Regions from separate parts of the Streptomyces cadmiisoli genome, predicted to be linked through region 4. Evidence: riboswitches for the same ligand, from Rfam matches in the RefSeq annotation. Region 4 holds a riboswitch; each other region holds the start of a gene.
The links. Region 4 has a riboswitch for cobalamin ahead of DN051_RS29300 (cobalamin biosynthesis protein). Riboswitches for the same ligand answer to the same signal wherever they lie in the genome.
Positions count from the first base shown of each region.

Region 1: another riboswitch for cobalamin. It lies ahead of DN051_RS35840 ((2Fe-2S) ferredoxin domain-containing protein); the one in region 4 lies ahead of DN051_RS29300 (cobalamin biosynthesis protein).
Region 2: another riboswitch for cobalamin. It lies ahead of DN051_RS14250 (ribonucleoside-diphosphate reductase subunit alpha); the one in region 4 lies ahead of DN051_RS29300 (cobalamin biosynthesis protein).
Region 3: another riboswitch for cobalamin. It lies ahead of DN051_RS26785 (SCO2321 family membrane protein); the one in region 4 lies ahead of DN051_RS29300 (cobalamin biosynthesis protein).

Region 1 covers NZ_CP030073.1:8,130,179-8,137,720, reverse strand. Annotated here, with positions in the region: gene DN051_RS35865 (bifunctional class I SAM-dependent methyltransferase/N-acetyltransferase) at 1-1,068, opposite strand, end outside; gene DN051_RS35860 ((2Fe-2S)-binding protein) at 1,567-2,286, opposite strand; gene DN051_RS35855 (heme ABC transporter ATP-binding protein) at 2,377-3,195, opposite strand; gene DN051_RS35850 (FecCD family ABC transporter permease) at 3,192-4,190, opposite strand; gene DN051_RS35845 (ABC transporter substrate-binding protein) at 4,316-5,305, opposite strand; gene DN051_RS35840 ((2Fe-2S) ferredoxin domain-containing protein) at 5,436-5,825, opposite strand; cobalamin riboswitch at 5,866-6,056, opposite strand; gene DN051_RS35835 (enoyl-CoA hydratase/isomerase family protein) at 6,330-7,409, opposite strand.
Region 2 covers NZ_CP030073.1:3,384,619-3,392,160, reverse strand. Annotated here, with positions in the region: gene DN051_RS14260 (hypothetical protein) at 72-290, shown strand; gene DN051_RS14255 (ribonucleotide-diphosphate reductase subunit beta) at 413-1,465, opposite strand; gene DN051_RS14250 (ribonucleoside-diphosphate reductase subunit alpha) at 1,465-3,837, opposite strand; cobalamin riboswitch at 3,961-4,097, opposite strand; gene DN051_RS14245 (GNAT family N-acetyltransferase) at 4,150-4,656, opposite strand; gene mctP (monocarboxylate uptake permease MctP) at 4,728-6,338, opposite strand; gene DN051_RS14235 (DUF3311 domain-containing protein) at 6,335-6,598, opposite strand; gene DN051_RS14230 (YbdD/YjiX family protein) at 6,698-6,904, opposite strand; gene DN051_RS14225 (carbon starvation CstA family protein) at 6,870-7,542, opposite strand, start outside.
Region 3 covers NZ_CP030073.1:6,128,496-6,136,037, reverse strand. Annotated here, with positions in the region: gene DN051_RS26800 (ferredoxin) at 1-66, opposite strand, end outside; gene DN051_RS26795 (aldehyde dehydrogenase) at 69-1,526, opposite strand; gene DN051_RS26790 (Strvi_7410 family MBL fold metallo-hydrolase) at 1,724-2,749, shown strand; cobalamin riboswitch at 2,856-2,999, shown strand; gene DN051_RS26785 (SCO2321 family membrane protein) at 3,135-4,373, shown strand; gene DN051_RS26780 (SCO2322 family protein) at 4,370-5,044, shown strand; gene DN051_RS26775 (CbiQ family ECF transporter T component) at 5,037-6,200, shown strand; gene DN051_RS26770 (ABC transporter ATP-binding protein) at 6,197-7,542, shown strand, end outside.
Region 4 covers NZ_CP030073.1:6,678,106-6,685,647, reverse strand. Annotated here, with positions in the region: gene DN051_RS29310 (inorganic phosphate transporter) at 1-472, shown strand, start outside; gene DN051_RS29305 (hypothetical protein) at 501-722, shown strand; cobalamin riboswitch at 1,041-1,180, shown strand; gene DN051_RS29300 (cobalamin biosynthesis protein) at 1,289-2,230, shown strand; gene DN051_RS29295 (cobyric acid synthase) at 2,227-3,738, shown strand; gene cobN (cobaltochelatase subunit CobN) at 3,735-7,388, shown strand; gene DN051_RS29285 (putative cobaltochelatase) at 7,385-7,542, shown strand, end outside.

The sequences.
Region 1 (7,542 bases), 1.5 Mb from region 4:
GGTGCGCTGCGCGGAGGGGAGCACGGCGCACGGCGCCAGGGCGAGGGCGGGTGCGCCGTCGACATGGCACCGGGTGAGCAGCGCGTGCCCGACCGGCGTGCCGTCGGAAGCGGTGGTGATCATGGAGAGTCCGTCGATCCACGCCTCCGGGTCGGCACGCAGGGCCTCGACGAGGTCCGCCTCCTCGGCGGTGGGGAAGGCGGCGAGGTTGATCGCGCGAACGGCCGGGATGTCGGCGGTGGTCTCGGGGCGGGTGGTCCAGTCGGTCATGGCGGTTCCGTTCGTGAGGGTGCCGGTGCTGTGGTCGTGGGGCTGGAGGACGTAGGCGGCGTAGTCGTAGGCGCTGCCGTGCTCGCGCCGCATGGTGATCTCCTCCTGGAGTGCCGTGAGCGCCTGCGTCATGCCGGGCACCCGTGGGTCCGCTCGCGGTATGCGCTCCGTGAGCGGTGTGCAGTACTCGGGCCACCAGTCGCCGTCCGGCAGCGGCCAGTGGGCTCGGACCCGGTAGCCGGCCGCCTGCGCGGCGTCGGCGTTGGCGGAGTGCGTGCGCAGCGGGTACATCGCGTCCCAGTGGGCGCGGACCGGTTCCGCGGGTGCGGGCACGGTCCACTCGATCTCGGTGACGACGAGGACCCCGCCGGGGGCGAGCAGGCGGCGCCAGGCGCGCAGGGCGGTGTCGAACCCGATGTTGTAGACGGAGCCCTCGGCCCAGACCACGTCGAAGCTGTGGTCCGGGAAGGGCAGCTGGTCCATCGAGCGGTTGAGGACCGTGACCCGGTCGGCCAGGCCGCGGCGGGACGCCTCGGCGGTGAGGCTGTCCAGGAACGGCTGGTGCAGGTCGACGGCGGTCACGTGTGCGCCGGCCTCTTCGGCCAGCAGCAGTGCGGAGCGGCCGGGGCCGCAGCCCGCGTCCAGCACCCGCGGGTGCTCCGGCAGCGGCCCGGCGGCCGCCGGCAGGCGGCGCGTGGTGGCGTCCGAGCCGGGGCCCTGCCGGGGCAGACCGTCGTGCAGGTTGAAGAACGCCTCGGTCACCGCGTCGTGGCCGGGGGCCGGTTCGGGTCTGTCGATGCCGTTCACGGGCGGGGCTCCCGGCGTCGGTGGGCGGTGCCGGAACTCCGGAGGACGTCGGACGTGCCGACGTCGCGCGAGTCGCGTGTGGGACGCACGACGCGGGCCGGGGCCGGCCCGGCGGGGCGATCCGGTGCGAGGGTGCGTCCGGCCCGCTCGGCGGGGCGGCGCGGTGCGAGGGCGCGTCGCGCCCACGCGTCGTCAGGACCGTGGTCCGTGGGACATGGCGGGGCGTGCGCGAAGGAAGGTCGGGACAACCATGAAGGTCGGGACAACATACGTAGAGACCCTTGAACAGGGACCCCGATGCGAACGGAGCATTGCCTCGGGTGAGCCGTCAGGGCTCTGCCGAGGCTTCGATGTCAGGTCAGACCGGGGCCCGGGACGTGAGGATGGTCCGGCGGGCACTGCACAGGGCAGTGGTCTCCACGACAGTCATCAACTCACCTCCCGCATCTGGTCCCGCAGCCGACCCGGTTGTCGTCGCGCGCGTCAACGCTAACACGTCGGGCCACGCGATCCGGCCGGTCCGGTCAGGGAGCAGTCCTCGCACTTCACCCCGGACGGCACGCGGTAGTACAGGCAGCAGCTCCGGCGGCGGAAACGCAGATCGGGGCCGACGACGGTTCCCGTACCGGCCAGCCGGCCGGTGCGCAGCAGGTCGTCCAGGAGGGCGCCGAGAGTGCGGCGAAGGTCCGGTCGGGCCGCCACGATCGCGCGCGCCGACTCGGCCAGTGCCGAGGCGGCGTTCCCGGCCGACAGTCCGGGCGCCACCTTGACGCGGAGGCCGGCCGCCAGCACGTCGAGGTGCTGCGCGACCACGACCTCGTACAGGACGTCCGTCAGGTGCGGGGCATCGTCCGCGTACCAGCCGGTCGGCCGCTCGGGCAGGTGCAGTGCCGGACCGTCGTCGGCGCGCCGCAGCCCGTGCAGGTCGGGGACGATCCCGTGCAGGACGGTGCAGGCCAGCACGGGTGACCACAGGCGCGCGGCGTGCCCGAGCTGCACGATGGAGGCACCGACGCGCAGTTCGCGGGTGCCGTAGCGGTCGGCCTTCGCTGCGATCAGGTCCGCGCAGCCGGCCGCGTAGCTGTCCTCGACCGGGTGCCGGCCCTGGTCCGTGCCGCCCGGTTCGATCGTGAAGAACGGGCCGAGGGCCGCCACGTCCTCCAGGGCCGCGGCGACGGCTCCGGCGGGGGCCCGCCGCAGGGTTTTCACATCGACTCCCACGCATCAGGGCGCTGCGCCGTGCAGGGCCACGGAACGCTCGGTCTCGGCCGGGTCGCCGCGGACCGGGCAGGACGCCGGTCACCTCCGCCCGAGTGGATCGCCGACCAGGGTGATGTTCGGAATCCCGGTACGGGGGTGCGGCGCGACGTCGGCGTCGACTCGGTAGACCTCGGAGAGGAGTTCGCGGGTGAGGACCTCCTCGGGGGGTCCGGTCGCCACCACACGTCCGCCGTCCAGCACGCAGATTCGGTCGCAGAACGCCGCAGCCAGGTTGAGGTCGTGCAGGGCGACGACGGCGGTCACGCCGAGGCGTCGTACGAGGCGCAATGTGTCGAGCTGATGGCGCAGGTCCAGATGGTTGGTCGGCTCGTCCAGCACCATCGTTCCCGCGCACTGGGCGAGCGCGCGGGCGATCAGCACCCGCTGTTTCTCGCCGCCCGACAACTGGCTGAAGGGGGCGTGCGCGAGGCCCGCGACATCGAGTTCGCCCAGGGCGCGCACGATGATGCCGCGGTCCTCGGCGTCGTCGCCCTCGAAAGCCCGTTTGTGCGGAGTGCGGCCCATGGCCACCACCTCGTGCACCGAGAGTTCGAAGTCCCCGGCGGACTCCTGGAGGACGGCGGCCAGCCGGCGGGCCAGGCCCTTGCCGGACATCCGGCGGATGTCCTCGCCGTCCAGCAGCACCCGCCCCGAGGTCGGCCGCAGCGCCCGGTACACGGTCCGCAACAGGGTTGATTTCCCGGCGCCGTTGGGGCCGACGAGCCCCACCACCTCGCCGGGGGTGACCCGGAGCGACACGGCGTCCACCAGCGCCCGGCCGCCCACGACCACGGAGACGTCCTCGACGACCAATGTGCCGGCCGCCGTCGGCACGGGTCCCGTGACCGGCTGCGTCATACGGACCTCCGTCGCATCAGCCAGAGGAAGAAGGGACCGCCGACGAGCGCGGTGAGTATCCCCACGGGGATCTCCTCCGGGGTCATGAAGGTGCGCGCGGCCAGGTCCGCCGCGATGAGGAAGGCCGCGCCGAGCAGCGCCGCGGCGGGCAGGGCGCGGCGGTGGTCGGCGCCGACCACCAGCCGCACCACGTGCGGCATGATCAGGCCGACGAAGCCGATCTGGCCGCTGACGGCGACGATGGTGCCGATCATGACGGCGACGAGGGTGAACAGCGCGGCGCGGAAGCGGTGCACGTCCAGGCCGAGCGCGACGGCGGCCTCCTCCCCCGCGAGGAGAAGGTTGAGCGAGCGGGAGACGCCGAGCAGCACGGCCGTACCGAGCAGGACGGCGGCGCCCGGGATCCACACCACCGTCCAGGTCGTGCCGGCCAGTCCGCCGAGCATCCAGCGCAGCGCCGACTGCGTCTTGTGCGGGTCGTTCGAGGTGACGACCAGGAAGCTGGCGAGCGCGGACAGCACCTCGGCCGTCGCGACCCCCGCCAGCACCAGCCGCACCGTCGTCATACGTCCGCCGGACCGGGCCAGGAAGTACACGGCGACCAGGGCGGCCAGCGCCCCGATGAACGCGGCCACCGGCAGGGAGAACATCCCGAACAGGCTGAGGTTGAAGACGACGACCAGGACCGCGCCGACCGAGGCGCCCGACGACACCCCGAGCAGCATCGGGTCGGCGAGGGGGTTGCGCACCAGAGCCTGGAGCGCCATGCCGCAGACCGCGAGTCCGGCACCCACGACGCCGGCCAGCAGCACCCGGGGCAGCCGGACGTCCACGACGATCGTCTCGCGGACCGGTGTCCAGGTCGGATCGGCGAGCGAGGGATGCACACGGTGCAGCAGGATGCCCCAGACCTGTTCGGGCGGGATGCCGATGGATCCGAGCGCGATCCCGAACGTGGCCGCCACGCCCAGCAGTACGGCCAGCAGCGCGAGCACGAGCGGGTAGGGGACCCCGGGGCGGCGGACGGCGGCGGCACCGGCAGCCGCCCCGCCCCTCGTCCCCCCGGTCGCACCGGCTGGCTCCTTCGCCTCCGCCACACGCGTCGCGTCGGGAGCGCCGGTCACTCGAACCGGTCCGGGTGGAGTTGGCGGGCCAGGGACTCGACGCCGGACGGCACCCGGACGCCGAGCACCGTGGACGACAGCGGAAGCACCGCGAACCGCTTGTTCCTGATGGCGGGGATGTCCTTCAGCGCCGGGTTCGCCAGAAGGAACTTCTTCTTGTCCTCGACCGGCTGGTCCCCGTAGTCGTAGATGACGATGACCTCGGGGGCGCGCTCCGCCACCTGCTCGAACGAGACGTCGCCGAAGGCCTTGTCCAGGTCCGCGAAGAGGTTCGCACCGCCGGCCTGCTCGATCATCTCGTCGCCGATGCCCGCGCCGCCCGCCGTGAAGGCGGTCTTGTCGCCGCTGTCGTACACGAAGACCTTCACCGGGGTGGCTCCGGCGAGCTTGTCCGTGACCGTGTCCAGCGTGCCGTGGAGCTCCTTCAACTGCCGCTCCGCCCGGTCCGGCACGCCGAAGATCTTCGCCACGTTCCGGATCTCCCGGTCCATCGTGGACATCGTCACCGGACCGGTCGCGCACCCCTCGATGTTCAGGTAGGTGTTGATCCCCGACTCGGTCAGGGCGGCGCGGCTGCGGCCCTCCTTCTCGTCGAAGGCGCTGGCGAAACCGCCGTAGACGAAGTCCGGTTCGGCGGTCAGCAGCGTCTCGAACGACGGGTACTCCTCCGCCAGGACCTTGATGCCGTCGTAGGCCCCCTGGTACTCGGGAAGGATCTTGTCATCGAGGTAGGAGGTCCCCACCATCGACTTCTCCAGCCCCAGCGCCAGCATGACCTCGGTCGCGTGCTGGTTCATCGACACCGCGCGCCGCGGGGGCCGCTTGAAGGTCGTCTTCACGCCGCAGTTGGACACGGTGAGCGGGAAGCCCTCGACGGCGGGGCCGTTCGGCGCGGCGTCCTCGGGGGCGGGAGCACCGCCGCAACCGGACAACAGGAGGGCCACTGCCATGGCCGACAGCAGGGTTGGCGGGCGCTTGCCCATCATGAGGCGGATCCTCTCACCGCGAAATGGTTCTGGACGGTCCGGAGGGTGGTCCGGAGGCTGTTCGGAATCGGGGGATCCGGCGCAGATCGCTGGTGCGGGCGCGCCGGTGGGAGCGACGGCGGGCCGCGGGTCAGCCTGCGTCGGTGAGCGGCCCGGAGCGGGCCCGCCGGGGTGGGGTGAAGGCGTAGAGCTCCAGGATGTCCGGCAGCGCGGCGACGCCCGGTCCGCCGACCCGTACCCAGGCGGCGATGTCCTCGGTGGCGGCGCTGTCGTTGACGAGGCCGAACCAGGCGGGCCGTCCGCCCGCCGCGCGCCCCTCGGAGGAGGGCTGTACGACGATGACGTTCGCGTGGTCGCACACGTCGAGGCAGTCGGAGACGCGGACCGGCGCCTCCTCGGCGAGCCGCGCGGTCTGCCGCGCGTGGTCCACACCGCTCACCTTGGGGCTGCCGCAGCAACAGTCGCGGCACACCACGAACCGGCACGGCAAGGAGCCGACCGGCGACGGCTTTCCGGGCATACCGACGAGCCCACCTCTCCGGGGAAATCCGCCCCAGTCACTTCGAGGAGGCGACCGCGTGAGTCTCCTGGCTCTCGGGTCAGTGCTCGTCCCGGCCTTCCCACCCACAAGGGGGCAGTGGTCTGTTCGGGATCCGCTCGCCGATCACAGTGGCGGGACCGCGCCGGATTCACACCGGCTTCCTCGTTCCGCCGTCGCCCTGTTCGCGGGACATCATGACAGAAAGATCTCTCTGTCATAAGCCCGGGGCCGGACGGGCCGGGCGGCGCACGGCGCCGCGCGCCGCCCGGGCAACGGCGGGTGAGCGCCCTGACGGCTCGCTCGCGCCGTCGACGAACGAGCCGTCACGGGGTCGGACACGGGCCGCCCGACAGCGGGCGTCCCAGAGAGGCACACAACCGTGTGGAGCGGCGTACCCGAGTCGTCGGGCGTCCCCTCAGCCGGACGAATCCGCCGCCGGACACGCTACGAAGGCGTCGGCGCCGGACAGGGCCCACGGCCTGTTCACCGGGCCGTCTCCGCGACGGTGACGCGGTCCGCGAGAGCCAGTTCACGCTCGCCGAGCGGGGTGAAGAAGCGCGCGACGTCGGCGTCGGTGACCTCGCTCAGAGAAGCCGGCGACCAGCGCGGGCTGCGGTCCTTGTCGATGACCTGGGCGCGGATGCCTTCCACCAGATCGGGGCTGGTCAGCGCGGCGCAGGAGATGCGGTACTCCTGTTCCAGGACCCGCTCCAGGGAACCCAGTCGCCGGGCGCCGCGGAGAGCGGCCAGCGTCACCTTCAGCGCGGTGGGCGATTTGGCGAGCAGCGTCTCGGCGGTCTCCTTGGCCACCGCAGAGCCGTGCGCGAGCAGGCGCCGCACGATCTCCTCGACGGTGTCGGCGGCGTAGCAGGCGTCGAGCCACTCCCTGTGCTCCGCCAACTCCCCCCGCGGCTGCTCCTGTACATGACGGGCGACCGCCGCACGCGCGGGAAGTTCGGCCAGATCGGCGACCAGCGCCCCGAGTGCGGCCGACGGCACACAGTGGTCGGCGAGCCCGCACAGCAGGGCGTCTCCGGCGCCGATCTGCGCGCCCGTGAGTGCGAGGTGGGTGCCCAGTTCGCCGGGTGTCCGCGTGAGCAGGTGGGTGCCGCCGACATCCGGTACGAAGCCGATCCCGGTCTCGGGCATGGCGATCCGGGATCGCTCGGTGACGATCCGGATGCCGCCGTGCGCGGAGACGCCCACACCGCCGCCCATGACGATGCCGTCCATGACGGCCACGTACGGCTTGGGGAACCGGGCGATACGGGCGTTGAGGCGGTACTCGTCGCGCCAGAACGCGGCGGAGGCGGTACCGTCGCCGTCCCTGGCGTCGTCGTGGATGGCGCGGATGTCTCCGCCGGCGCAGAGGCCGCGCTCACCGGCTCCGGTGAGGACGACGGTCTCCACGGCCGGGTCGCGCTCCCAGACGGTGAGTGCCTCGTCGATGCGGCGCACCATGGCGTGGTTCAGGGCGTTGATGGCTCGGGGCCGGTTGAGGGTGATGTGGGCGGCACGTCCGGCGGTGTGCAGCAGGACGTGGTCGGCGTCGCCGCCGGTCATCCGAACGCCTCCGCCGGGCCGCGGGCCACGATGACGCGCATGATCTCGTAGGTCCTTCCAGGGTCTGATGGGTCCGCTCACGGACGATCTTCTCACCACCCTGGTCGCCGAGTTGCGGCCGGAGCCGCCGTGC
Region 2 (7,542 bases), 3.3 Mb from region 4:
GGCAGGAATTCGAGGGCCTACGGCAGTCCTGCCACTGCCGGTAAGGAGTGTCCGGCGCGACAGTGGTGTCTATGAACACGAACCAGATCGAAGCCCTCATCGGAATGCTGGCCGTCGTCGCACTCTTCGCGATCATGATCCTGCCCGCGGCCGTCGGTGTCGTCCGCGACCGGCGCATCGACCGCCAGCTCAGGCAGTCCGAGCGGCGCCGCCGCACCGCGGGCGAGCGGTCGTACCGCAGCGACGGCGGGGTCCGTACCCGCACCTACCGTCTGCACACCACCCGTTGACCGGCGGCGACCGGCCCACCGCCGGCCGCGACCGGAAAGGCGCCGGCCCACGAGCGACGCCGGCCGCGGTCCGTCGAGGACCGCGGCCGGCGTCGGGGAGCGAGCGACCTGAGGAGGACTGACTAGAAGTCCTCGTCCAGGTCCACCGTGCCCTCCACCGCGACCTGGTAGGCCGAGGGGCGGCGCTCGAAGAAGTTGGTCAGTTCCTGGACGCCCTGGAGCTCCATGAAGGAGAACGGGTTCTCCGAGCCGTACACCGGCGCGAAGCCCAGCCGGGTCAGACGCTGGTCGGCGACGCACTCCAGGTACTGCCGCATCGAGTCGGTGTTCATGCCCGGCAGGCCGTCGCCGCACAGGTCGCGGGCGAACTGGAGCTCGGCGCCGACGGCCTCCCGCAGCATGTCGGTGACCTGCTGCTGAAGCTGGTCGTCGAACAGCTCCGGCTCCTCCTTGCGGACGGTGTCCACCACGTCGAAGGCGAAGCTCATGTGCATCGTCTCGTCACGGAAGACCCAGTTGGTGCCGGTGGCGAGGCCGTGCAGCAGACCCCGGCTGCGCAGCCAGTAGACGTAGGCGAACGCGCCGTAGAAGAACAGGCCCTCGATGCACGCCGCGAAGCAGATCAGGTTGAGCAGGAAGCGGCGGCGGTCGGCCATGGACTCCAGGCGGTCCAGCTTCTCGACCGAGTCCATCCACTTGAAGCAGAACTCGGCCTTCTCCCGGATGGAGGGGATGTTCTCCACCGCGTCGAACGCGGCGGCACGGTCCTCCGGGTCGGGCAGATAGGTGTCCAGGAGCGTCAGATAGAACTGGACGTGCACCGCTTCCTCGAACAGCTGCCTGGACAGATACAGGCGCGCCTCGGGGGAGTTGATGTGCTTGTACAGCGTCAGCACCAGGTTGTTCGCGACGATCGAGTCGCCCGTGGCGAAGAAGGCCACCAGGCGGCCGATCAGGTGCTGTTCGGCGGGCGACAGCTTCGCGAGGTCGGCCACGTCCGAGTGGAGGTCGACCTCCTCCACGGTCCAGGTGTTCTTGATGGCGTCCCGGTAGCGCTCGTAGAAGTCCGGGTAGCGCATGGGGCGCAGAGTCAGCTCGAAGCCGGGGTCGAGGAGGTTCTGGTTCCGGCTCTTGCCGGCGCGGGGCGCCGTCGTCGAGGGGAGGTGGTCGGGCATTACTGGCAGGCCTCGCAGGACTCGGGGTTTTCCAGGGAGCAGGCGACGGCGTCAACGGGAGCCGCCGGCTGCGGTACGGGGACGGTGGTCTGGGCCCGCGCGGCGCGCGCGATCCGGGTCGCCGGGCGCGAACGCAGGTAGTACGTCGTCTTCAGGCCCTGCTTCCACGCGTACGCGTACATCGAGGAGAGCTTGCCGATGGTCGGCGTCTCCAGGAACAGGTTCAGGGACTGGGACTGGTCGAGGTACGGGGTGCGGGCCGCGGCCATGTCGATCAGGCCCCGCTGCGGAATCTCCCACGCCGTGCGGTAGAGCCGCCGCGCGTCCTCGGGGATCCAGGTGAAGTCCTGCACCGAGCCGCCCGCGTCGCGCAGCGCCTCACGGGTGCGGGCGTCCCAGACGCCGAGCTCCTTGAGCTCGTTCACCAGGTAGGAGTTGACCTGGAGGAACTCACCGGAGAGCGTCTCGCGCTTGAACAGGTTCGACACCTGCGGCTCGATGCACTCGTACACACCGGCGATCGAGGCGATGGTGGCGGTGGGGGCGATGGCCAGCAGCAGCGCGTTGCGCATGCCGACCGCGGCGATCCGCTCGCGCAGCGCCGCCCAGCGCTCCGGCCAGGCCGGCTCGACGCCGTAGTGGTCGGGGTGCAGCACACCGCGCGCGGTACGGGTCTTCTCCCAGGCCGGCAGCGGGCCGTTGCGCTCGGCGAGGTCGGCGGAGGCCTCGTACGCGGCGAGCATGACGCGCTCGGCGATCCGGGTGGACAGCTGCCTGGCCTCCGGGGAGTCGAAGGGCAGCCGCAGCTTGAAGAACACGTCCTGGAGGCCCATCGCGCCCAGACCGACCGGCCGCCACCTGCTGTTGGACCGGCCCGCCTGCTCGGTCGGGTAGAAGTTGATGTCGACCACGCGGTCCAGGAACGTGACGGCGGTGCGGACGGTGGCGTCCAGCCGCTCCCAGTCGATGTCGCCGGCCGCCGTGTCCACGAAGGCGCCCAGGTTGACCGAGCCCAGGTTGCAGACCGCGGTCTCCGAGTCGTCGGTGACCTCCAGGATCTCCGTGCAGAGGTTGGAGGAGTGCACGACATGGCCCGGCTCGGCCGTCTGGTTGGCGGTGCGGTTGGCGGCGTCCTTGAACGTCATCCAGCCGTTGCCGGTCTGCGCGAGGGTGCGCATCATGCGGCCGTACAGCTCCCGGGCGGGCACCGTCTTCCGGGCGAGCCCGGCCGACTCCGCCCGGCGGTAGGCGGCGTCGAACTCCTCGCCGTACAGGTCCACCAGTTCGGGCACGTCGGCCGGGGAGAACAGCGACCACTGCGCGTCCGTGTCGACCCGCCGCATGAACTCGTCCGGGACCCAGTGCGCCAGGTTGAGGTTGTGCGTGCGCCGGGCGTCCTCACCGGTGTTGTCGCGCAGCTCCAGGAACTCCTCGATGTCGGAGTGCCAGGTCTCCAGATAGACCGCGGCCGCGCCCTTGCGCCGCCCGCCCTGGTTCACGGCGGCGACGGAGGCGTCGAGCGTCTTCAGGAACGGGACGATGCCGTTGGAGTGGCCGTTCGTGCCGCGGATCAGCGAGCCGCGGGAGCGGATGCGGGAGTACGACAGCCCGATGCCGCCGGCGTGCTTGGACAGACGCGCGACCTGGTGGTAGCGGTCGTAGATCGAGTCCAGCTCGTCCAGGGGGGAGTCCAGCAGGTAGCAGGACGACATCTGGGGGTGCCGCGTGCCGGAGTTGAACAGCGTGGGGGAGGAGGGCAGGTAGTCGAGGCGGCTCATGAGCCCGTAGAGCGCCGCGACTTCGTCGACGGACCGGCTGGAGTCGTCCTCGGCGAGCCCGCACGCCACCCGCAGCATGAAGTGCTGCGGCGTCTCGATCACCCGCCGGGTGATCGGGTGGCGCAGCAGGTAGCGGCTGTGCAGCGTGCGCAGTCCGAAGTAGCCGAACCGGTCGTCGCCCGCGGTGTCGATCAGCGTGTCGAGACGCTCGCCGTGCAGGCCCACGAACTCCGCGGTCCGGTCGGCGATGAGCCCTTCCCGGTGGCCCACGGCGACGGACCCGGTGAAGGAGGTGACGCCCTGCGAGGCGGCCTCGGCGGCGACGGAGACGGTCAGCAGCCGGGCGGCCAGCCGCGAGTAGGCGGGGTCCTCCGAGATGAGGCCGGCGGCGGCCTCCGTGGCCAGCTCGCGCAACTCCGTCTCGTCGGCCCGCGCGGACCGGCCGCGCAGCGCGGCGGCGGCGACCCGGCCGGCGTCGGCGTCGGGGAGGTCGGCGGTCAGCTCGGTCAGCGTGCGCAGCAGTGCGGCACCGGGTCCGTCGGGCTCCTGGGCCGCCTCAGTCGCTGAAGCCGGTTCGGCTGGCGCGATGGTCACGTGGGGCTCTCCCTCGCTCGGCACGGGGCCTTGCGGAGGGCAGGGGGCAGCTCACGAGCGCACGCGGCGTCGCGTCCACCGACCCATTCCACGAGGCCCGGACGTCATGGCACCCGAACCGGACGGTCGGGCGCGCTGTCGGCAGGTCCTCGGACTGACGCTCGTATGAACGCATGCGGGCATACGTGTACGAGTACACCGTTGCGGGACAGTTCCGGATTCGCACCGGATTCCCCTGCGGCGACAGCGAGCATGAGCATACATCTTGTGCCGGGTTCGGGTGACGCCCCCAGATGTTGTGTCGCGCCGGTTTCAGAGCGTCAGCCGATAGGTGAGGAGAGTGATGCCGTCGAGCTGCGGCAGAGGGTTCCAGTCCCGCTCGGGTGTGCGGACGAAGCCCATCCGTTCGTAGATCCGGTGGGCGGAGCGCATGCTCCGCTGGGTCGACAGCACGACGCGTACGCAGCCCTCCGTGGCCCGCGCGCGGTCGACGCAGGCGCGCACCAGGCTCTCCCCGGCGCCGCGCCCGCGGGCCTCGCGGTCGACGGCGAGCATACGGATCTCGGCCTCCGCCGGACCCGCGATGTCCGCCATCGGGCCGCCGGACGGCACGAAGGTCACACCGCCCACGAGAGCGCCGTCCGCCACCGCGACCAGGACCTGCGCGGCGGCGGCCCGCTTGGCCACGTCCTTCAGCTCGCCGAGGTAGGCGTCGCTCTCCCCGAAGTCGAGCAGGCCGTCCTGGAGGTAGGCCCGGGCGGTGATCTCGCCGAGTGTCTCGTACTCCTCGGGCGCCGCCGGGCGGATCACGATGTCCATGGGGGCGAGTGTGCCCGAGGGGTACGGCAACGGGCCGCCGGATTTCGTCCGGCGGCCCGTCGGGGAGTCGCTCAGTGCGAGGCGCCGGCCACGGCCGGCGGCAGCTCCTTCTGCACGCCCGGGTCGCCCGCGTCGGCCGTGTAGTCCGAGGGGCTGGTCTCGTCGACGCCCTCGGGGGCCTTGGCGGCCCGCAGGACGAAGGTCATGACCACCGTGACGACGAGGTTCAGCACGAACGCCGTCAGACCGATGTAGCCGATCTCGCCGATGCCGGGGATCTCGGCCGACGAGCCGCCGAAGTGCTTCTGCGTCGGCGAGGCGACGCCGTACGCGGCGACCGTGCCGTAGAGCATGCCGACCGCCCAGCCGGCCAGCAGCGCCCAGCGGTGGAACCAGCGGGTGAACAGGCCGCCGACCAGGGCCGGGAAGGTCTGCAGGATCCAGATGCCGCCCAGCAGCTGGAAGTTGATCGCGACGGTCTTGTCCATGCCGAGGACGAAGACCAGCGCACCCACCTTCACCAGCAGCGAGACCAGCTTGGAGACCTTGGTCTCCTGCGCCGGCGTCGCGTCCGGCTTCAGGAAGTCCTTGTAGATGTTGCGGGTGAAGAGGTTCGCGGCCGCGATCGACATGATCGCCGCCGGCACCAGCGCGCCGATGCCGATCGCCGCGAAGGCGACGCCGGTGAACCAGTCCGGGAACATGTTCTCGAACAGCTGGGGGATGGCCAGCTGGCCGTTCTCCACCTTGATGCCGGCCGCGATCGCCATGAAGCCGAGCAGGCCGAGCAGGCCGAGCATCAGCGAGTACAGCGGCAGGATGGTGGAGTTGCGGCGGATGACGTCCCGGCTGCGGCTGGACAGCACGGCCGTCACGCTGTGCGGGTACATGAACAGCGCGAGGGCCGAACCGAGCGCCAGGGTGGCGTACGTCCACTGCGAGCCGTCCAGCGGCACCAGCCCGCCCGCTCCGGCCTCCGTGTACTTGTCGCTCGCCGCGGCGAAGATGTCGTCGAAACCGCCCAGCTTGATCGGGATGTAGATGATCGCGACGGCGATGACGAGGTAGATCAGCGTGTCCTTCACGAACGCGATCAGGGCCGGCGCGCGCAGACCCGACGAGTACGTGTAGGCGGCCAGCACGCCGAAGGCGATCAGCAGCGGCAGGTCCTTGATGAACCAGTGCGTGTTCTCACCGCCGCCGACGCCCATCACGTCCAGCACGGCCTGGATGCCGACCAGCTGGAGCGCGATGTACGGCATGGTCGCCAGGATGCCGGTCACCGCGACCGCCAGCGACAGGCCCTTGGAGCCGAAGCGGCCCCGGACGAAGTCCGAGGTGGTCACATAGCCGTGCTTGTGCGAGACCGACCACAGACGGGGCAGGAAGAGGAACATCAGCGGGTAGATCAGGATCGTGTACGGCACGGCGAAGAAGCCGGCCGCGCCCGCAGCGTAGATCGCCGCCGGCACCGCCACGAAGGTGTACGCGGTGTAGAGGTCGCCGCCGAGCAGGAACCAGGTGACCCAGGTGCCGAAGGACCGGCCGCCCAGACCCCACTCGTCGAGGCTCTGCTCGTTCTCGGCCCTGCGCCAGCGCGAGGCCAGGAAGCCCATGACCGTCACGGCCAGGAAGAAGAGGATGAATACGGCGAGCGCGACGCCGTTCACGCCGTCGTTCATGCGTCGGCACCCCCCTCGGACTTGCGGGCGCGCTGGTCACGCTGCCACAGCCGGTAGGCGATCATCGTGAGCACCGTGGAGATGACCACCCAGGCCATCTGGTACCAGTAGAAGAACGGAATGCCGATGAAGGCCGGGTCGGTCTTCGCGTACGAACCGACCCACAGCATCGCCACGAAGGGCGCTGTGAGACAGAGGGCGATGATGACGCGCACGGGCGTCACCACCGCTTCTCCGCTCGTCGGTGGGGCTTGTGACATCTGGTGGCTCCGTCCCCTCGCTGATCACCTGGTGCAACGCGCAGGCAATGTAGGTCACGGTGTCCCACATGCGGAAGCCCTTGTTCACATACCGGTTCCTCAACAGCAGCGGAAACTTTGCCGCGGGTCCCTTTCCTGCTGGTCCGTCCGCATGCGCTCGAAGTCCCGTCGGGACGGAATCTCCGCCTCCGGGCGGTTCTTGCGCAGGTGGGCGACATAGCGGTCGTAGGCCGATTCATCGGTCAGCTCCCGCACGTACCAGCGGACCCCGCTAATCACCCGGCGCAGCAGCGGTGACGGACGCACGGCGCTGTTCCTCCTTCTCCTCCTGCGTCGGGAACAGCCCGGCCGGCGCGACGATCTTCGACTCGGTGTACGGCACCTCACTGAGCGTGGACAGCGCGGGTCGGCGGACGTGCCGGACGCAGATCCGGGTCGCGTCCACGATCACGACGACGATCAGCAGGGCGAGCAGGGCGGTGAGCACACCGTCGACCGTGGAGTTGGTGACGACCGTGCGCATGTCGTCCATGGTCTTGGCCGGCGGCAGGATCTCCCCGCGGTCGATGGCGTCCTGGAACACCTGCCGCTGCTTGAAGAAGCCGACCTTGGGGTCGCTGGAGAACACCTTCTGCCAGCTGGCGGTCAGGGTCACGGTGGCGTCCCAGGCGAGCGGGACGCCGGTGATCCACGCCCACTTCAGGCGGCCCGACTTCACCAGCAGCGTGGTGCACACCGCCAGCGCGACGGCCGCCAGCAGCTGGTTCGAGATGCCGAAGATCGGGAACAGCTGGTTGATGCCGCCGAGCGGCTCGTGGACGCCCACCCACAGGAAGTAGCCCCACAGGCCGCACACGATCGCGCTGGTGATGACCAGCCCCGGCTTCCAGCTGACGTTCCTGAACGACCGGTGGACGTTGCCCAGCATGTCCTGGAGCATGAAC
Region 3 (7,542 bases), 550 kb from region 4:
GTGGAGGCACTGGGCGGAGCCGATGCACAGGGACCGGTCGACCTCGACCTGCCAGCGGTCGCCCATGCCTACCCCTCCCAGCCGGCCGGCAGGTGGATCATCTTGTGCTCCAGGTACTCGGAGTAGCCCTCGGGGCCGAACTCGCGGCCCAGTCCGGAGTTCTTGTAGCCGCCGAAGGGGCCGAGCATGTCGAGGCTGAAGGTGTTGACCGAGTAGGTCCCGGTACGGACCCTGCACGCGACGTCGATGCCGCGTTCGACGTCCGCGGTCCACACGCTGCCGCTCAGCCCGTAGTCGGAGTCGTTCGCGATCCGCACCGCGTCGGCCTCGTCGTCGTACGGGAGCAGGCAGATCACCGGGCCGAAGATCTCCTCGCGCGCGATCCGCATCGAGTTGTCGACGTCGCCGAACAGCGTGGGCTCCACGTACCAGCCGCGGTCGAGGCCGGGCGGGCGGCCGCCGCCGGTGAGGATCTTCGCGCCCTCCTCCTGGCCGATGCGGATGTAGTCGAGGCTGCGCCGCTGCTGCCGCTGGGCGACCAGCGGGCCCACCTGAGTGGCCGGGTCCATCGGGTCGCCGACCACCAGGGCGCTCGCGGCGGCCGCGAAGGCGTCGGCGAACTCGTCGTAGCGCGAGCGGGGCAGCAGGATGCGGGTCTGCGCCACACAGGCCTGTCCGTTGTTCATCCAGGCCGCCGGGACGATCCCCGCGACAGCGGTCGCGACGTCCGCGTCCGGCAGAACGACCGCCGCCGACTTGCCGCCCAGTTCCAGCGTCACGCGGCTGAGGTTGCGCGCGGCGACCTCCATCACCCGCTTGCCGGCGGCGACCGAGCCGGTGAAGGAGATCTTGTCGACGCCCGGGTGCCCGACGAGGTGTTCGCTCACCTCGCGGTCCGCCGGGAGGATCGACAGCACGCCCTCGGGCAGCCCGGCCTCCTGGGCGATCTCGCCGAGCAGGTAGGCGTCGAGCGGCGACTCGGGGGCCGGTTTGAGCACCACCGTGCAGCCGGCGAGCAGCGCGGGCGCGAGCTTGGCTGCGGCGACGAACTGCGGGACGTTCCACGGGACGACGGCCGCGACGACGCCGACGGGTTCGCGCCGCACACGGATCCGCCCGAGGATTCCGGCGCGGGTCTCCTCGTAGGTGAAGTCGCGGGCGACCGTGATCGCCGCGTCCCAGACCATCATCGCGGCGAGCGACTGCGCGAGAACGCTCCAGGAGTACGGCGAGCCGTTCTCGGCGGAGATCACCCGTGCGATCTCGTCGTGCCGGGCGGCGATGCCGTCCTTGATCCGGGTGACGATCGCGATCCGTTCCGCGAGCGGGAGCCGGGGCCAGGGGCCGTCGTCGAACGCCCGCCGGGCCGCCGCGACCGCCCGGTCGACGTCCGCCGGCGAGGCGTGCGGCACCCGGCCGATGACCTCCTCGGTGTGCGGCGAGACCACCTCGATGACGTCCTTGCCCAGGGGGTCGGTCAACTCCCCGCCGATGAACAGCTGTCCGTGTTCCACGAGCTCGGTCATGGCCGACTGCCTCCCGAGGGCCGTTCCCTGCGACTTTTCCTGACGCCCCATCAGATAGGGGGCTACGAAGATGGATACCAGCTCCCCCCTGCGGAGTCCACGGACCGCACAGCACTCGCCCGACGGAACGGATGACTCGGGCTCCCATCGAAACCTGTTCTAGTTATAGTGGCGGCAGGCCGGCGACAGGGGGTTCCATGACGGACGTGACGGACCACGGCGCGGGCGTGCGGTCGCTGCGGGTCCCCATCCCGGACAACCCGCTCGGCCACACACTGGTGTACGTCCTCGACACCGACCGCGGCCCCGTGCTGGTCGACACCGGCTGGGACGACCCGGCGGCCTGGGACACCCTCGCCGCGGGACTGGCCGCGTGCGGCACCTCGCCGGCCGGGATCCACGGCGTGGTCGTCACCCACCACCACCCCGACCACCACGGCCTGTCGGGCCGGGTGCGCGAGGCGTCCGGTGCGTGGATCGCGATGCACGCGGCCGACGTCTCCGTGGTGCGGCGGACCCGGGAGACCGGACCCGACCGGTGGTACTCCTACATGACCGCCAAGCTGACCGCGGCCGGCGCCCCCGAGGAGCACATCGCGCCGCTGCGCACCGCCCGCCGGCGCACGCTGCCCGGCCTGTCCCCCGCCCTCCCCGACCGCGAGATCGTCCCCGGCGAACTGCTCGACCTGCCCGGCCGCCGGCTGCGCGCGATCTGGACGCCCGGCCACACACCGGGCCATGTGTGCCTGCACCTGGAGGAACAACACCCCGCGCGGCTGCCGGGCCGCGGCCGGCTGTTCTCCGGCGACCACCTGCTGCCCGAGATCACCCCGCACATCGGCCTGTACGAGGACCCGGACGACGCCACGGTCACCGACCCCCTCGGCGACTACCTCGACTCCCTGGAGCGCGTCGCCCGCCTCGCCCCCGCGGAGGTGCTCCCGGCCCACCAGTACGCGTTCGCCGACACCGGGGCCCGGGTACGGGAGTTGCTGGCCCACCACGAGGAGCGGCTGACCGGTCTGCTCGACCTGCTGGCCACCCCGCTCACCCCCTGGCAGCTCGCCGAGCGCATGGAGTGGAACCGCCCCTGGGACCGGATCCCGTACGGTTCGCGGAACATCGCCGTCTCGGAGGCGGAGGCCCATCTGCGGCGCCTGGTCAAGCAGGGCCGCGCGGAGGCGGTGACGGGGACCGAGCCGGTGGAGTACGTGCGCGTCTGACGCGGCGCGGGCCAAAGCCGGGACCGGCGGCGGCTCGGGCATCGGCACCGCGAGAACCCGCGCCCCCGTGCGCGCCCGGCCGCCGGGCCGGTGCCCCTCGGCCGCTTTCCTACGGACGGGTAGAGTGGCCGGGTCGTCATCACACCCGTACGGGGGGAAGCCGGTGCAAATCCGGCGCTGACCCGCAGCCGTGTGCCGGACCGAGAGGGTCCCGGCGAGCCGGAATGCCCCACGCGGAACGTGAACCGGCTCAAGCGCACCGGCAACCGGCCGGTGCGCGGCACCGTCGAGGCATGCGGAGCCGAGCCGCCCGGGGGTGTCCCGTGCTGCCCGGCTGTCGCGCGCCGAAGACGGACCCGACAGCTCAGAGAGGCACCCGCCGATCATGATTGCCCGCCGCAGCGCAGCGGTCCTGGCCGCCACCGCCGTGATCGGTGTCGCCGCGACCCCGTTCGCCCACGCCGCCGACCCGTCCCCGTCGGCCTCGCCGTCCGTGGCGAAGCCCGCCGGGCTGTACGGCGGCACCGACCCGACCTACGACGGTGTCTGGCGTCAGTCGCTCGCCCTGCTCGCCCAGGACACGGTGGGCGTCGAACCGGCCGCCGCGGCGGTGGACTGGCTCACCGGCCAGCAGTGCGCGAGCGGCGCCTTCGCCCCGTTCCGCGCCGACCCCGGCAGGGCCTGTGACGCCAAGACCCCGGTCGACACCAACATGACGGCCGCCGCGGTGCAGGCCCTCGCCGCGCTCGGCGGGCACGAGGCCGTCACCGGCAAGGCCGTCACCTGGCTGAAGTCGGCTCAAGCGGCGGACGGCGGCTGGGGTTACACCGCGGGCGGACCCAGCGACGCCAACTCCACCTCCCTGGTCGTCGGCGCCCTCACCGCCGTCGGCGAGCAGCCGCGCGACGTCGTCAAGGGCGGCAAGTCCCCCTACGACGCGCTGCTCTCCCTGTCCGTCCCCTGCGACGAGGACGGCGGCGGCGCCTTCGCCTACCAGCCGGACAAGAAGGGCGCGCTGGCGGCCGACGCCGACGCGACGGCGGCTGCGGTGATCGGCGCCCTCGGCGAGGGCCTGGCCGCCCCGGCGGCGGAGAAGGCCGCCGACGCCTCGTGCGCCGAGGGCGACCCCACCCCGGAGCAGGCCGCCGCCGGCGGCGCCGCCTATCTCGCGCAGGCCGTGAAGAAGGACGGTCACCTCATGTCCGCCCTCGCCGGCGCCGAGGACCAGCCGGACGTCGGCAACACCGCCGACGCCGTCGTCGCGCTCGCCGCGCAGGGCGGCGCCGAGCGGGCCGCGAAGCCGCTGGCCTGGCTGGAGCGGAACGGCCCCGAATGGGCCGCGCAGGGCGGCCCGTCCGCCTACGCCCAACTCGTCTTCGCCGCCCACGCCACCGGCACCGACCCCCGTGACTTCGGCGGCACCGACCTGGTCCAGCGCCTCAACGCGACCGGCCCGGCGCCGCGCGCGGCCGACCCGTCCCCCGAGGCCGAGTCGTCCGGGTCCGAGACCGAGGCCGACTCGGACGACGGTGCCGGCGTGTGGTGGATCGTCGGTGTCGGCCTCGTCGCCGGTATCGGCATCGGCTTCCTGATCAGCGGCCGCAACAAGGGGCGGCGGCCGTGATACGGCGGGCCGTGCTGCTCCTGACCGCGTGCCTGGTCGTCCTGGCCGGCGGCGCCGGCCAGGCCCAGGCGGTCGGGTACCGCTACTGGTCCTTCTGGGACCGCGACGGCGACCGGTGGACGTACGCCACACAGGGCCCCTCCCTCGCCCGGCCCGCCGACGGCGACGTCCAGGGTTTCCGTTTCTCGGTGAGCGAGGACTCCCAGGATTCCGCGCAGCCCCGCGGCACGGCCGACTTCAAGACCGTGTGCGCCGGGACGCCCGCGCGCGAGGGCCACAAGCGGGTGGCCCTCGTCCTCGACTTCGGCACGGCCGCGGACGCCCCGTCCGGCGAGACCCCGCCGCCCGCGCGCACGGCCTGCGCCCGCGTCGCCCCCGACGCGACGACCGCCGAGGCCCTGGCGGCCGTGGCCCGGCCGCTGCGCTACGACTCCGCCGCCCTGCTGTGCGCCATCGCGGGCTATCCGCGGCGCGGCTGCGGCGAACAGGTGGCGGCGGGCAACGGGGGCAGCGAACCGGCCGCTGCCGCGCAGGGGCGGGCGACCGGCGCGAAGAGCGAGCGGGACGCGGACGGCGGGGGGCCTTCGGTCGGCGTGCTGGCGGGAGCCGCCGCGGTGGCGGTGCTCGGCGCGGCGGCGGTGTGGCAGATGCGCCGGCGCGGGGATGCGTAGCGGCACCCGCGGCGCGGGCGTCGGCGCCCCGCGGGGCCGGGCCGCCGGCGCGCCCGCGCCCCGGCCCCGGCGCGGCGCCTCCGTCCACCCCGGCGCGTGGTGGCTGTGGTCCCTGGCCCTGGGCACCGCGGCCACCCGCACCACCAATCCCCTTCTGCTCACCCTGCTCGTCGCGGTCTCCGCCTACGTGGTGGCGGCCCGGCGGCCGAACACCCCCTGGTCCCGCTCCTACGGCGCGTTCCTCAAACTGGCCCTGGCCGTCCTCGCGATCCGCCTCGTCTTCGCCGTCGCGCTGGGCTCACCCATCCCGGGCACGCACACCCTGCTCACCCTGCCCGAAGTCCCCCTCCCCGACTGGGCGCAGGGCATCCGCCTGGGCGGCCGGGTGACCGCCGAGACGCTGGTCTTCGCGCTCTACGACGGTCTGAAGCTGGCCACCCTGTTGATCTGCGTGGGCGCCGCGAACGCCCTGGCGAGCCCGTCCCGCCTGCTCAAGTCGCTGCCCGGCGCGCTGTACGAGACCGGTGTCGCGGTCGTCGTCGCCATGACGTTCGCGCCGCACCTCATCGCCGACGTCCGGCGGCTGCGCGCCGCCCGCCGGCTGCGCGGGCGCCCCGACCGCGGGGTGCGCGGCCTCGCGCAGGTCGGACTGCCCGTCCTGGAGGGCGCCCTGGAACGCTCCGTCGCCCTGGCCGCCGCGATGGACGCCCGCGGCTACGGCCGTACCGCCCGGGTGCCCGCCGCCGTCCGCCGTACGACCGCGGCCCTCACCCTGTGCGGGCTGCTCGGCGTCTGCGCGGGGACGTACGGGCTGCTGACCGCGCAGGGCGGCACGTACGGACTGCCGGTGCTGCTGGCCGGGGTCGGCGCGGCGCTCGGCGGGCTGTGGCTGGGCGGGCGCCGCTCGCTGCGCACCCGCTACCGCCCCGACACCTGGGACCTGCCCGCCTTTCTGGTCGCCGGGTCCGGTGCCGCGGTCGCCGCGCTGGTCGCGCTGGCCGCCGCCGCGGACCCGGCGGCGCTGCATCCGGGCGTGGTGCCGCTGGTCGCCCCCACTCTGCCGCTGTGGCCGGCGGCGGCCGTCCTGCTCGGCCTGCTCCCGGCGTTCGTCACCCCCGCACCCGACCGTCCCGCCGCACCCGAGGAACCCTCATGATCCGCTTCGAGGACGTCTCCGTGACCTACGACGGGGCGGTCGAACCGTCCGTGCGGGGTGTCGACTTCGAGGTCCCGGAGGGCGAACTCGTCCTCCTGGTCGGTCCGTCGGGGGTCGGCAAGTCCACCCTGCTCGGCGCGGTGAGCGGGCTGGTCCCGCACTTCACCGGCGGCACGCTGCGCGGCCGGGTCACCGTCGCGGGCCGGGACACCCGTACGCACAAGCCGCGCGAGCTCGCCGACGTCGTCGGCACGGTGGGCCAGGACCCGCTGTCCCACTTCGTGACGGACACCGTGGAGGACGAACTCGCCTACGGCATGGAGTCGCTGGGCCTTCCCCCGGACGTCATGCGCCGCCGGGTCGAGGAGACGCTGGACCTGCTCGGCCTCGCCGATCTGCGCGACCGCGCGCTCGCCACTCTCTCCGGCGGCCAGCAGCAGCGCGTCGCGATCGGCTCGGTCCTCACCCCGCATCCGAGCGTGCTGGTCCTCGACGAGCCGACCTCCGCGCTGGACCCGGCCGCGGCCGAGGAGGTCCTCGCCGTTCTCCAGCGGCTCGTGCACGACCTGGGGACGACGGTGCTGATGGCCGAGCACCGCCTGGAACGGGTCGTCCAGTACGCCGACCAGGTGGTACTGCTGCCCGCCCCGGGCGCCGCCCCGCTGCTCGGCGCCCCCGCCGACGTGATGGCCGGGTCGCCGGTGTACCCGCCGGTCGTGGACCTGGGCCGGGTGGCTGGCTGGTCGCCGCTGCCGCTGACCGTGCGCGACGCCCGCCGCCGGGCCGCCGGACTGCGCGCCCGTCTGGACGGCCGGGAACCCCGCGCGGTGGTACCCGGCCCGCGACCGGGCCCGGCACCGGCGGGCGGCGACCGGCTGCGGAACCGCGAACCCCTCGAAACGACGACGGCCCCAGCGCCCGGCACGGGACCGGCCCCGGCGGGCGGCGATCCACGGCGGGGCTCCGAACCCGTCGAAGCGACCGCCGGCCCACGCCCCGGCACGGCTCCGACTCCGGCACCGGCACCGGCAGGCGGCGACGAACGGCAGGGCTCCGGACCCCTGGCAACGCCGACCGCCCCGCCGCCCGGCAAGGCCCCGGCCCGCCGCGGCCTGCTGCGCAGGCGCACCCGGGACACCCCGGCCACCCCGTCCTCCTCTTTCCTCGCCGAGGTCGCCTCCCTGGCCGTGCGCCGGGGCCGCGTCCCGGCCCTGCGCCGGGTCGACCTCACCGTCTCCCCCGGCGAGACGATCGCCCTGATGGGCCGCAACGGCGCCGGCAAGTCCACGCTGCTGTCGGCCCTGGTCGGGCTGGTCGAACCGGCCGCCGGCACGGTCCGGGT
Region 4 (7,542 bases):
CGCCGCGCAGACCAGCGCCGCGACGGTCATCCTCGCCTCCTCCCACCTGGGCTTCTCCCTGTCCACCACGCACTCGGTCTCCGGTGCCGTGATGGGCGCGGGCCTCGGCCGCAAGGGCGGCGTCGTACGCTGGTCCACCGCCACCCGCATGTTCGTCGCCTGGGGTCTGACCCTGCCGGCCGCCGCGCTCGTCGGTGCCGTCGCAGAGTGGGTGACCGGCTTCGGCAGCTGGGGCACCGCGCTCGTGGCGATCTTCCTGGTCGGCTCCAGCGCCGCGATCTGGAAGGTCTCCCGGCGCGAGGTCGTCGACCACACCAACGTCAACGACACGGAGGACCAGGCCGACGTGGTGACCACGGCGATCGCCGCCGTCACCCCGCCCCCGCCGGTCGCGGCGGCCGACGACGCCGCGGCGACGATCCCCGCGCAGTCCACGGCCACGGACTCGGCGCCCTCCCGGGCGAGCGTCTGAGCCCCGGTACGAAGGAATCGGAAGCAGCATGAAGATCGACTGGGCGGCCCTCGGATCCGTCTTCGGCGTCAGCCTCGTGGCCACCGTGGCCCTCGTGGGCCTGTTCACCCTCGGCATCGCGGGTCTGTCGCACCGCGAGCGGGCGGCGGAGCGCGGTGAGTCGGCCGCGCTCGCGGTGACCGGCGCGTATGCGGCGTTCGCGGCGTGTGTGGCGGCGGTGACCTACGGGATCTACCTGATCGTGGCCTGACGGCCGGGCCGGGCGACCGGCCGGGCCCACCGACCGCACACGGCCCACCGACCGCACACGGTCCACCGACCGCGCATGGTCCACCGACCACACACGGCCCGCACACAGTTCACGGCCGAGGTCCCGCCTCGGCCGGCGCCCTGCCGGAACGTCCCCTCGGATCGTTCCGGCAGGGCGCCGACATGTCCGGCGCCGGATCGAACCGCGGCAACTCCGCACGCCCGGGCGCGTGTTGAAGGGGTGCCGCGAGAGGCGCCCGTGCCGGGCGGTGTGGAACGCGGCACACTGTCCCGTCGCAGGTCAACAGCAAGTTGACGGCCCTTCGGGCCCCATGGTGGACTTCCGGGGCCATGTACGGCGGCAAGAGAGGAAGCCGGTGCGAATCCGGCGCGGTCCCGCCACTGTGACCGGGGTAGTAACCCCCGGGAGCCAGGAACTCTCACCGCCGGTCTCGTCGAACCAGGGCGTGGACACCCTGAGTGAGGACATATCGCCATGCTCGGCTGCCGTTCGAGGTTGAGGTTCAGTACCGGGGTTCCGCCCGAGCCGACGGTCGGCTGAGCCGCGTGCGTGCCGATCGCGTCTTCGCGTACGGCGCCACCGCCGGTCTTCTGGGGGATCTGCTTCTCGGCGATCCACGCCGCGGCCATCCCGTCGCCCTGTTCGGGCGCGCCGCCGCCGCCGTGGAACGGCGGCTGTGGCGGGACCACCGCGGACGGGGGGCGGTGCACACCGCCGTGTGCGTCGGCGGTGCCGTGGCGCTCGGAGCCCTCGCCCGGCGGGCCGCGCGTCCCTCCGCCGTCGCTTCCGTCGCGCTGACCGGCGTCGCCACCTGGGCCGTCGTCGGGGGCACCTCGCTCGCCCGTGAGGCGCGCGCCGTCGGGCGTGCCCTGGAAGCGGGGGACGTCGAAGGCGCGCGGCGCCGGCTGCCGCATCTGTGCGGGCGCGATCCGCAGGCGCTGGACGCCGACGGGATCGCCCGCGCGGTCGTGGAGTCCGTCGCCGAGAACACCTCCGACGCCGTCGTCGGGGCGCTGGTGTGGGGTGCGGTGGCGGGAGTGCCCGGGCTGCTCGGCTTCCGCGCGGTGAACACCCTCGACGCCATGGTCGGGCACAGGTCGCCACGGCACCTGCGGTACGGGTGGGCTTCGGCCCGCCTCGACGACCTGGCCGGCTGGCCCGGCGCCCGGCTGACGGCCGGGCTCGCCACGGTGGCCGGTCCCGATCCGCGGGGCGCCGTACGGGCCTGGCGCGCGGACGCCGGCCGGCATCCCAGCCCGAACGCCGGGCCGGTGGAGGCCTCGTTCGCGGGTGCGCTCGGCGTCCGGCTCGGCGGAACGCTGTCCTACGCGGGCCGGGTCGAACACCGGCCGGTGCTCAACGGGACGGGGCGCGCCGTCCGGGTCACCGACGTCGAGCGGGCGGTACGGCTGTCCCGGCGCGTCGCACTGCTCGCGCTCGGCGCCTGTGCCGCCGGGCGACTGCTGACAAAGGGGCGTACGTCATGAGTGGTGGGGGTCTGCTGGTCGCCGGCACCACCTCCGACGCCGGCAAGAGCGTCGTCACCGCCGGGATCTGCCGCTGGCTGGTGCGCCGCGGCGTGAAGGTGGCGCCGTTCAAGGCGCAGAACATGTCGCTGAACTCGTTCGTCACCCGTGAGGGCGCCGAGATCGGGCGGGCGCAGGCCATGCAGGCGCAGGCCGCGCGCGTCGAGCCGTCGGCGCTGATGAATCCCGTACTGCTCAAGCCGGGCGGCGAGCGGAGCAGTCAGGTCGTGCTGATGGGCAGGCCGGTCGGTGAGATGAGCGCGCGCGGGTACCACGGGGGCCGGCAGCAGCAGCTGCTGGGAACGGTGCTGGACTGCCTGTCCGAGTTGCGGGACACGTACGACGCGGTGATCTGCGAGGGGGCCGGCAGTCCGGCCGAGATCAATCTGCGGCGGACCGACATCGTGAACATGGGCATCGCCCGCAACGCCGGGCTGCCCGTCCTCGTCGTGGGGGACATCGACCGGGGCGGTGTCTTCGCCTCGTTCTTCGGGACGGTGGCGCTGCTCGGGCCCGAGGACCAGGCGCTCGTCGCCGGGTTCCTCGTCAACAAGTTCCGCGGCGACGTGTCCCTGCTGGAGCCGGGCCTCGACATGCTGCACGGCCTGACCGGGCGGCGGACCTACGGTGTCCTGCCGTTCCGGCACGGCCTCGGCATCGACGAGGAGGACGGGCTGCGGGTCTCGCTGCGCGGGACCGTGCGGGAGTCCGCCGTGGCGCCGCCCGCCGGTGAGGACGTGCTGCGGGTCGCCGTGTGCGCCGTACCGCTGATGTCCAACTTCACCGACGTCGACGCGCTGGCCGCCGAGCCCGGCGTGGTGGTCCGGTTCGTGGACCGCCCCGAGGAACTGGCCGACGCCGACCTGGTGATCGTGCCCGGCACGCGGGGCACGGTAAGGGCGCTGGAGTGGCTGCGGGAGCGGGGACTGGCCGAGGCGATCGCGCGCAGGGCCGCCGAGGACCGGCCCGTGCTCGGCATCTGCGGCGGTTTCCAACTGCTCGGCGAGCACATCGAGGACGACGTGGAGAGCCGCCGCGGGCACGTCGACGGCCTCGGACTGCTGCCCGTGCGGGTGCGGTTCGCCCGCGAGAAGACCCTCGCCCGTCCCGTCGGCGAGGCACTCGGCGAACCGGTCGAGGGCTACGAGATCCATCACGGCGTCGCCGAGATCCTCGGCGGCGAGGCCTTTCTGGACGGCTGCCGGGTCGGCCGGACCTGGGGCACGCACTGGCACGGCTCCCTGGAGTCGGACGGTTTCCGGCGCGCCTTCCTGCGCGAGGTGGCCGCCGCCGCGGGCCGCCGCTTCGTACCGGCGCCGGACACGTCTTTCGCCGCGCTGCGCGAGGAGCAGCTCGACCGGCTCGGCGACCTGATCGAACAGCACGCGGACACGGACGCGCTGTGGCGGCTCATCGAGTCCGGCGCGCCGCAAGGACTGCCCTTCATCCCACCGGGAGCGCCCGCATGAGCACTGTGTTGTTGTTGTCGACCGCGGACACCGATCTGCTGGCGGCCCGAGCCTCCGAGGCCGCGTACCGGATCGGCAACCCGACCCGGGTGGACGTCCGCGGGGAGCTGCCGGGCCTCCTCGACGGCACGGACGTCGCCGTCGTACGGCTGCTCGGCGGCAAGCGCGCCTGGGAGGACGGCCTGGCCGCCCTGAAGGCGTCGGGGATCCCCACCGTGCTGCTGGGCGGCGAGGCGGTGCCCGACGCCGAGCTGATGGCCGAGTCGTCGGTGCCGGCCGGTGTGGTGGCCGAGGCGCTGCGGTATCTCGTCGAGGGCGGTCCGGCCAACCTGACCGAGCTGGCGAGGTTCCTGTCCGACACCGTGCTGCTCACGGGTGAGGGCTTCGTCGAACCGCAGCGGATGCCGGAGTACGGGGTCAGCGGGCAGCGCCCGCGCACCGAGGGCCGGCCGACGGTCGGCGTGCTGTTCTACCGGGCCCACGAGCTGAGCGGCAACACGGCGTTCGTCGACACGCTGTGCGACGCGATCGAGGCCCACGGCGCCAACGCCCTCCCGGTGTACTGCGGTTCGCTGCGCGGCGCGGACGCCGGGCTCTACGAGCTCCTCGGCGGGGCCGACGCCCTGGTCGCCACCGTCCTCGCCGCGGGCGGCACGCACGCCTCGCAGGCGTCGGCGGGCGGCGACGAGGAGGCCTGGGACATCGGGGCGCTGGCCGACCTGGACGTCCCGGTGCTGCAGGGTCTGTGCCTGACCTCCTCGCGCGCGGTGTGGGAGGCGTCGGACGCCGCCCTGTCCCCCATGGACGCGGCGATGCAGGTCGCCATCCCGGAGTTCGACGGCCGTCTGATCACCGTGCCGTTCTCCTTCAAGGAGCAGGGCCCGGACGACGTGCCCGTGTACGTGGCCGACCCCGAGCGGGCCGGGCGCGTCGCCGGTATCGCCGTACGGCACGCGGCGCTCAAGCACAAGGCGAACGCGGACAAGAGGCTGGCGCTGGTCTTCACCGCGTACCCGACGAAGCACTCGCGGGTCGGCAACGCGGTCGGCCTCGACACACCCGCCTCCGCGGTGCGGGTGCTGGACGCGCTCAGGGACGCCGGCTACTCCCTCACCGACCACCCCGACAACGGCGACGAGCTGATCCACCGTCTGATCGAGGCCGGCGGCCACGACGTCGAGTGGCTGACGGAGGACCAGCTGGCCGCCGCGCCCGCGCGCGTGCCGCTGGCCGACTACCGGGCGTGGTTCGACCGGCTCGACCCCGCGCTGCGCGACGCGATGCTCACCGCCTGGGGCGAGCCGCCGGGCTCCCTGTACGTCGACGGGGACGACATCGTGCTCGCCTCGCTGCGGTTCGGGAACGTCGTCGTGATGATCCAGCCGCCGCGCGGCTTCGGCGAGAACCCGATCGCGATCTACCACGACCCGGACATGCCGCCCTCCCACCACTACGTGGCGGCCTACCGCTGGCTGGAGAACTCCTTCGGCGCCGACGCGATCGTGCACATGGGCAAGCACGGCACGATGGAGTGGCTGCCGGGCAAGGGACTCGGGCTGAGCGCGGGCTGCGCGCCCGACGCGGTCCTCGGCGACCTGCCGCTGGTCTACCCGTTCATCGTCAACGACCCCGGCGAGGGCACGCAGGCCAAGCGGCGCGGACACGCCACCGTCGTGGACCACCTGGTGCCGCCGATGGCCCGCGCCGACACCTACGGCGACCTGGCCAAGCTGGAGCAGCTGCTCGACGAGTACGCGCTCGTGTCCGACCTGGACCCGGCCAAGGCGCCCGCGGTCCGCGCGCAGATCTGGACGCTCGTCAAGGCGGCGGAGCTCCACCACGACCTGCACGTCGACGAGCAGCCGGACGACACCGAGTTCGACGAGTTCGTCATGCACATCGACGGCTATCTGTGCGAGATCAAGGATGTGCAGATCCGTGACGGTCTGCACATCCTCGGTGGCGGCCCGGTGGGCGAGGCGCGCGTCAATCTGGTGCTGGCGGTGCTGCGCGCCTCCCAGGTGTGGGGCGGGCGCGCCGACGCGCTGCCGGGACTGCGGTCGACGCTGGCCGCGCACTTCGGTCTGGTGGAGAAGGAGCTGCTGGCCGAGCCGGGCGCGCCGGTCAAGGTGCCGGTGGAGCTGACCGATCTGGTGGCGGGCCCCGCCCGCAGCGCCGCCGACGCGATCGATCTGCTGGAGCAGTTGTGCCGGCGGATCGCGCTGGGCCTGGAGGAGCGCGACTGGGCGGTCTCCGAGAGCGCCGCGCTCGTACGGGAGGTGCTGGGCGCCGAACTCCCCGACGCGGTCGCCGTGCTGGAGTTCGCCTGCGCCGAGGTCGTCCCGCGGCTGGCCCGGACCACGGACGAGATCGGGCACGTCCTGCGGGCGCTGGACGGCGGTTACGTCCCGGCCGGGCCGTCGGGTTCGCCGACGCGCGGCCTGGTGAACGTGCTGCCGACCGGCCGCAACTTCTACTCCGTCGACCCCAAGGCGATCCCGTCCCGGCTGAGCTGGGAGGTGGGCCAGTCGCTGGCGGACTCCCTCGTGGCCCGCTACGTCCAGGACACCGGCGCGTACCCGAAGTCCGTGGGCCTGACGGTGTGGGGCACCTCCGCCATGCGCACCCAGGGCGACGACATCGCCGAGATCCTGGCACTGCTGGGCTGCCGCCCGGTCTGGGACGACGCCTCGCGCCGCGTGACCGGCTTCGACGTGGTGCCGCTCACGGAGCTGGGCCGGCCGCGCATCGATGTCACGGTGCGCATCTCCGGCTTCTTCCGGGACGCCTTCCCGCACGTCGTCGGGTTGCTCGACGACGCGGTGCGGGCGGTGGCGGAGCTGGACGAGCCCGCCGAGCAGAACTACGTCCGCGCCCACGCCGACGAGGACACCGCCGCGCACGGCGACCGGCGCCGGGCCACGGCCCGCATCTTCGGCTCCAAGCCGGGCGCGTACGGCGCCGGCCTGCTGCCGCTGATCGACGCCCGCAACTGGCGCTCCGACGCCGACCTGGCCGAGGTGTACGCGGTGTGGGGCGGCTACGCCTACGGCCGGGGGCTGGACGGGCGTGCGGCGCGCGGCGACATGGAGACGGCGTTCCGGCGGATCGCGGTGGCGGCGAAGAACATCGACACGCGCGAGCACGACCTCGTCGACGCCGACGACTACTTCCAGTACCACGGCGGCATGGTGGCCATGGTCCGCCATCTGACGGGCGACAGCCCGGAGGCGTACGTCGGCGACTCCGCCACCCCGGACCAGGTGAGGACCCGCACGCTGGGCGAGGAGACCCACCGCGTCTTCCGGGCCCGCGTGGTCAACCCGCGCTGGATGGCGGCGATGCGCCGGCACGGCTACAAGGGCGCGTTCGAGATGGCCGCGACCGTCGACTACCTCTTCGGCTACGACGCCACGGCCGGGGTCGTGGACGACTGGATGTACGAACGGCTCAGCGCCGAGTACGTCTTCGCGCCGGAGAACCGGGACTTCATGAGGAAGTCCAACCCGTGGGCGCTGCGCGGCATCACCGAGCGGCTGCTGGAGGCCGCCGAGCGCGGGCTGTGGGCCGAGCCGGACGCGGACACGCTGGAACGGCTGCGCGCCACCTACCTGGAGCTCGAAGGCGAACTGGAGGGCGACGACAAGTGACCACCCCGTTTCCGTTCACGGCCGTCGTCGGTCAGGACGACCTGCGGCTCGCGCTGCTGCTGAACGCGGTGTCCCCGGCGGTCGGCGGGGTGCTGGTGCGCGGCGAGAAGGGCACCGCCAAGTCGACCGCGGTACGCGCGCTGTCGGCGCTGCT